DNA from 2 places in the Paenibacillus sp. FSL E2-0178 genome. Region 2 is predicted to be linked to the other one. Evidence: riboswitches for the same ligand, from Rfam matches in the RefSeq annotation. Region 2 holds a riboswitch; the other holds the start of a gene.
The links. A riboswitch is a leader RNA that binds a small molecule or an ion and turns the genes downstream of it on or off. The one in region 2 is predicted to bind S-adenosylmethionine.
Positions count from the first base shown of each region.

Region 1: it holds a riboswitch for S-adenosylmethionine, as region 2 does, so the genes downstream of both, MHI42_RS26235 (methionine ABC transporter ATP-binding protein) here and metA (homoserine O-succinyltransferase) in region 2, are expected to answer to the same signal.

Region 1 covers NZ_CP151953.1:6,001,717-6,005,130, reverse strand. Annotated here, with positions in the region: gene MHI42_RS26240 (methionine ABC transporter permease) at 1-285, opposite strand, end outside; gene MHI42_RS26235 (methionine ABC transporter ATP-binding protein) at 285-1,301, opposite strand; SAM riboswitch class I at 1,401-1,536, opposite strand; gene MHI42_RS26230 (Cthe_2314 family HEPN domain-containing protein) at 1,628-2,374, opposite strand; gene MHI42_RS26225 (UbiD family decarboxylase) at 2,402-3,414, opposite strand, start outside.
Region 2 covers NZ_CP151953.1:2,405,800-2,409,213, reverse strand. Annotated here, with positions in the region: gene corA (magnesium/cobalt transporter CorA) at 1-601, opposite strand, end outside; SAM riboswitch class I at 1,026-1,157, shown strand; gene metA (homoserine O-succinyltransferase) at 1,277-2,194, shown strand; gene MHI42_RS10705 (aminotransferase class I/II-fold pyridoxal phosphate-dependent enzyme) at 2,256-3,414, shown strand, end outside.

The sequences.
Region 1 (3,414 bases), 3.6 Mb from region 2:
AAGTACGCCTATCGAGGTACCCATAATCGACTTGCTGAACGGAATCAGGGCAACCATCAGAATAATAAAGGGAACCGAACGCAGAATATTTACGACGAATGATAATACCGAGTAAACAACCCTGATAATAGTGTTATTAGACTTGCCCCATAAATATAACACAATTCCGAGCGGTAAACCAAGGATAATTGTGAATATTCCTGAAAAAGCTAACATTTTTAAAGTTGCGACCGTAGCATCAAGCATTTCTTCCCAGTTAATCGCGCTAAAATCCAGTCCGCCCATTAAGAAATCACCTCCACATCAAGGCCTTCAGCCGCAAGCTCGGAAAGTGTTGCTTCCACGGCTTCGGATGGCCCTTCAAACCGGACGATCAGCTGACCATACGGGACGTCCTTGATAGTAGAAATGGTTCCCTGCAGAATGGCGAAGTTAACTCCGGTTCCCTGAGCCACATGGGAAAGGGTCGATTCGTACGTCTTTTGCCCGAGAAAAGTAATTTTGACCGCCTTAGTATATCCGGCATGTACAGCATCAATCGCTTGCCGCAGCGGTCCGTCTGCCTGAGTTTCACTGCGGATGAATTCTTTCGTAACCTCATGCCTCGGTTTCAGAAAAACCTGGGCAACGTCGCCCTGCTCCACAATCCCGCCCCCATGAATGACAGCCACCCGGTCGCAAATGCTCTGAATAACATGCATCTCATGCGTAATCAGCACAATCGTCAAGTGAAATTTCCGGTTAATATCCAGCAGCAGGCGCAGAATTGAGTCCGTTGTCTGCGGGTCCAGCGCTGAAGTCGCTTCATCGCACAGCAGAACATCAGGATCGCTCGCCAGAGCACGGGCGATTCCGACCCGCTGTTTCTGGCCTCCGGACAGCTGAGCCGGATATTTGTTCCGGTGCTCCTCAAGTCCTACTAGAGCCAGCAGATCCTGAACCTTCCGCTCAATCTCCGTCTTGGAGGTTCCGGCCAGCCGCAGCGGAAAGGCGATATTGTCATAGACGGTTGCGGAGGAGAGCAGATTGAAATGCTGAAAGATCATCCCGATCTTGCGCCGCTGCTCCTGCAGCTGTCCCTGGCTGAGTGCGGTCAATTCCACCCCATCCACCCATACTTCACCCTCGCTCGGACGTTCCAGCAGATTAATGCAGCGGATCAGCGTGCTTTTGCCGGCACCGGAGTGGCCGATCACACCGAATATCTCCCCCTTCTTAATCGACAGGCTTAGTCCGGAAAGCGCCGTTGCGGCCTTGCTTCCCTTACCGTATACTTTCGTTAAATCTTTCAGCTCTATCAATCGCCCCGTCCTCCTTCTTCCATGCAATTTATAACAAAAAAAGACCTCTTACGATCCGTGCAGATCGGAAGAGGCCGTGTGTGTGAAGTAAACAATGCCGTCTCATCTGCCAAGACCGCAAACCTAGCGGCATTGTAGGAATTAGCACCATGACATTTGCAGCCAGCAGCTAAGCTGTGTACAAATCGGTTGCCGGGCTTCATCGGGCCTATCCCTCCGCCGCTCTCGATAAGATTATAGTATGAAGTTATATATGCCGTTTCATGTTAGAAGTAAATACTTGCATAAGTATATTAAGTTTCCGGTTCTTTGTCAAAGGTAAGTTTTTACGGCTGTCGGTGCTCTGAACGCTGGCTGGATGCAGCTTTATTCTTGTGCCACTGCTCATTGCTGTACCTGAAGGCTGCCGCCAAAGATTTGCACACCATCTCCAGGCTCTGCCTCAAATCCTCCAGATGGCTGTCGAGATCCTCCAGTTGGATTTTGTCATGCAGCCCCTGATGGCGCTGCCAGAGATCATCCGTCATCTCAGCGTTCATGTAGTGAATCTCGGCATTGCGCCGTTTGCGCAGATTCTCCACCGGTTCGCGGTAAGAGCTCCTGATCTTCTCCAGCTCATGGGCCAGCGGGTTGTGCGCCTGAAGCAGTTGAAATTGGCGAAGCACTGTGAAGTAAGAGAAATGTGCTTTGACTTTACCTGTATTCAGATCATACAGACTGTTCAGGACCGTACCCAGCTTGTCCAGCAGGGAGAACACCCGGATGAAGCCATCCTTATAGAAATACACATACCTGGCGTACTCTCCCTGCTCCGTGGGCGACATATCATCCATATAACCGGCAACCACCGACTTCCGGTAAAAGGCGGCGGCGAACCAGCTCTGCTCCAGCTCGTCCAGCGATGAGATCAGACCGCGTGTCCATATCTCCAGCTTGCGGTATTCATGGTCACGGTCTTGATGTGTGTTCATCTCCTTGCGCAGCATGGAGGCAACCTTCGCCATATTGTCCATGGCTTCGGCCAGTACCCCACTGTTCTCGCGGGGCGGCTCTCCCAGTAATGTCCGCAGCATATTTGTCCTCCTCAGAATACTTAAGATCTATACAAGAGGGAAATAACGGTTCCAGTTCCGGTTCACCAGTTCAACCGTGTCCTCATGCGGAACCAGCTCCTCCGGGTACCCCGGCTTCATCCGGGCATCTATTACAATCGGCAGGGAATAGCTGATTGCGTTACGCAGTACATGGGTCTCCGCATAGATATCATCCGCCGGATTAAACCGGGTGAACACTGTCCACAGGAAGGAGGTTTGTGTGCGCACCGCTTCTGCAGTATCGTCCACCAGAACAATCAGCGGCCAGGCTGTACTCTTCTCCTTGAAGGAAGCGGCCAGCCTGACGGGAAGCTCAGGGTCTTCTATATAGGATGCTCCGGAAACGGCTAAACATCCGCCGCAATAGGGCACGGCGCCGGTGATTGCTGGAAGCAGGCCCTCCGTATAGGTTCTGGGCAGCTCACGCACCGGGTTGCCGGTGCCCATCATCACAGCCTTACTACCATGATTCAGCTTACGGCCGGTATAATCAAGGGTATCCATGGAGGTGTTAGCGAAGATCACCAGATCGGATGCCGGATTAAAGCGTTCAAGCACGGTTTCCAGCAGTTTGGGGAAATCCGTAAGCTCAACCGGTTCATTCGTCAGGAGCAGGAATTTCGTTAAGGAGAGCTGGCCTTCCCCCAGGATACGGAAAGCCGAAGCCAGTCCCTCACGCGGATAGCTCTCCCTGACAACAGCCGAAGCCAAGGCGTTTGAGCCGGATTCGGAGTACGCCCACAGAGCTTTTACTGAAGGCATCATCAGCGGATAGGCCGGAGCCAGCAGCCGCTGCAGATAATCCTTCAGATAATAATCCTCCTGGCGGGGTTTACCGGTAATCGTGGCCGGAAATATCGCGTCCTTGCGGTGCCACATCCGCTGCACATGCATCACAGGAAAATCATGCTGCAGCGAATAATAGCCGGATTGACTGCCATAAGGGCCTTCCGGTCTCCGCTCAAACGGAGACACCCGCCCGCGGATGGAGAATTCGGCTTCTGATGGAATGCGGTGAC
Region 2 (3,414 bases):
GGAGGTCTTTTTTGTTGAGCGTGTTGATAACTTCCTTCTGCGGGCCCAGCATCTTCTTCAGCCAGAGAATTTCACTGCGCAGACCGATGATCTCGCTGAGATGCGATTTTTTGGTGTGCATGAGGATATCCTCCTCCAGCTTCTCAATCCGCGCTTCAATCCGGTCACCGACCGAGAAGAAGTTGTCGACCACAAGGTCGATTAACAGGTACAGGAAGCGGTCCGGCTCACTGACCTCCTGCTCCCATAGAATGGGCTTCAGGACGCGCAGCTCATGGATCTTCTGCTTCGTAACGGTGATGATGAAATGTCTGCCCAGGAATACGTTGAGCGCGCGGAGGAAGATTTCCTCGTCATCAAACCGGATGCTGTTGACTACGATAAAATAATGGCTCTCATAGATCTCCAGCTTCGGGCGCTGATCCTCTTCACTGAGACAGTCCTCGACAGCCAGATCATGCAGATTGTACAAAGGCTGAAGCTCAACAAGATCCTCAACATCCGCATCAATCCAGTAGAAACCCTCAGCGGGTGCGGTAAGTGTATCCTCAATATTGTCAATAGTCGTAAAAACCCCTGCGTTCACCAGCCGGATTTTCATCTGATTCACTCCTTCTGTCCCTGGTCTTCTCCAGGGATATGCTAATTAAAGCACAGAGAAAAAATCAGCTTGGCCGGTGGTACAATCATGGATGAAGGCCAAAAGACGGTCCGAGAGCATGAAGAAGAACTGCCCCCGCCGCCGGCAAGCTGATGTTAATCCTGTGTGGTTGTTCTTTCTGCACGCTTATTCGCGAGCCCGGGTCGCCTTCCATTCTTCTCTCACCTCTTCTTTTCGCCGTTTATGGTTGAAACACTTGTCTAGTATAACGCCGGGGTATGGCTCTTTCAAGAGAAATTCTTTTCATTCTCCAGGCCCCTTAAGCATTGTATGGACTTGACGAAAAGGAGGTTCATGATTTAAAGTGAATTTTAAGAAAAGTATCCGCGGATGCTTTGGAATAACCCCAACTGAATACAGCTAAATCTTATCAAGAGCAGGTGGAGGGACTAGCCCGATGAAACCCGGCAACCGGCGTGTGAACGCACGGTGCTAATTCTTGCGGAAGCTTTGCAGGACGTTATTCGTCCGGCGGAAGTTCTCTGGCAGATGAGAGAGGCGCATATGACTGCAGATATATGACCTTTCTCGCCCGAGAAAGGTCTTTTTTCGTTGTTTTACATCAGATTTAACCGCCAAGCGGAACCTAATTTCAGTTAAGGAGTGGAAACAGCAATGCCTATTAAAATTCCCGACAGTCTTCCGGCCAAAGAAGTATTATCCGGTGAGAATATTTTTGTAATGGATGAAAGCCATGCCTTTCATCAGGATATCCGTCCTTTGCGGATCGCCATCCTGAATCTGATGCCGACCAAAGAAACCACGGAAACGCAGCTGCTGCGCCTTATCGGGAACTCACCGCTTCAGGTGGACGTTGTTCTGCTGCATCCCAGCTCCCATACCTCGAAGAATACTTCGGCAGAGCACTTAAAGAGCTTTTACAAAACCTTTGATGAAATCAGTGACCGCCGCTTTGACGGCTTGATCATCACCGGGGCTCCGGTGGAACAAATGGAGTTCGAGGATGTCAACTACTGGGAAGAGCTGAAAGTGATTTTTGAATGGAGCAAGCAGAACGTAACCTCGACCATGCATATCTGTTGGGCCGCGCAGGCAGGACTGTACCACCACTTCGGCGTGCGTAAGGTGAGTCTGCCGGATAAATGCTTTGGAGTGTTTCCGCATACGCTGAGCCATAATAATGTGAAACTGCTGCGGGGCTTCGACGAAGTATTCCATGTGCCGCATTCCCGTCACACCGATGTCTCCCGTGAGGATATAGAGAATAATCCGGATCTGCAGATTCTGGCGGAATCAGAGGAAGCCGGTGTGTACCTGGTTTCTGCGCATGACGGCAAGCAGATTTTTGTAACCGGACATTCAGAATATGATCCGTTCTCCCTGAAATGGGAGTATGACCGCGATATCGCCAAGGGCATGGATATTGAGATTCCGAAGCACTATTATCCAAAAGATGATCCCACCCGTACACCGCCGGCCGTCTGGCGCGCCCATGCCAACTTATTATTCGCTAATTGGCTCAATTACTATGTATACCAGGAGACACCCTACGATATCGGAGCGTTTATTTAAAAAAATTATTTATATATAGAAGCAATGGTTACACGCACAAAACTTTTAGGAGGCAATGGAAATGGACGAGAAACTGAAAATTGAGAGCAGACTGGCACAGATTGGTTCGATGGAGGACCCCGCGACAGGGGCGATTAATTATCCGGTGTACAACGCGACGGCATTCCGTCACCCGAGACTCGGACAGAGCACGGGCTTTGATTACATCCGCACCAAAAATCCTACCCGCTCTGTGCTCGAAGATGCGGCAGCGGCGCTGGAATCCGGCGATGCCGGCTTCGCCTGCGCCTCAGGTATGGCTGCACTGACTACTGTGTTTGCTTTGTTTGGACAAGGTGATCATCTCGTTGTCTCGCTCGACCTGTATGGCGGAACGTACCGTCTGCTGGAACGGATTCTGTCCAAATACGGCATCAGCGCCTCCTATGTGGATACGAATGATCTGGATGCTCTCGAAGCTGCGCGCCAGCCGGGCACCAAGGGTGTATTCATTGAGACACCAACCAATCCGCTGATGATGATTACGGATATCGAAGCGGTATGTACATGGGCCCGCCACCACGGGCTGCTTACGATTGTCGACAATACGCTGCTTACCCCGTTCTTCCAGCGCCCTATTGAGCTTGGAGCAGATATCATCGTTCACAGCGCGACCAAATATCTGGGCGGACATAACGATGTCCTTGCCGGACTTATTGTGACCAAAGGTGCTGAATTGTCCGCAGAAATGGCGATTCTGCATAATTCACTGGGCGCTGTCCTTGCACCAAACGACAGCTACCAGCTGATGAAGGGGATGAAGACACTTGCCCTGCGCATGGAGCGGCATGAGAGTAATGCGCTGGCTCTCGCCCGTTATCTGCTGGAGCATCCGGCCATTGCCGAAGTCTTCCATCCGGGTCTGCCGGATCATCCGGGATACGAAATCCAGAAGCGCCAGTCCTCCGGCAACACCGGGATTTTCTCCTTCAAGGTGAAGGATGCCAGATACGTGGAGCCGCTGCTCCGCCATATCCGCCTGATTGCTTTTGCTGAGAGTCTTGGCGGTGTGGAATCGCTTATGACCTATCCGGCTGTACAGACTCACGCCGATATTCCGGCGGAAATCCGGGATGCGGTTGGCGTAGATGACCGGCTGCTGCGTTTCTCGGTCGGCATCGAGCATGTGGACGATCTGATCGCTGATCTTACCCAGGCACTGGAGGCTGCGCGCACCGAGC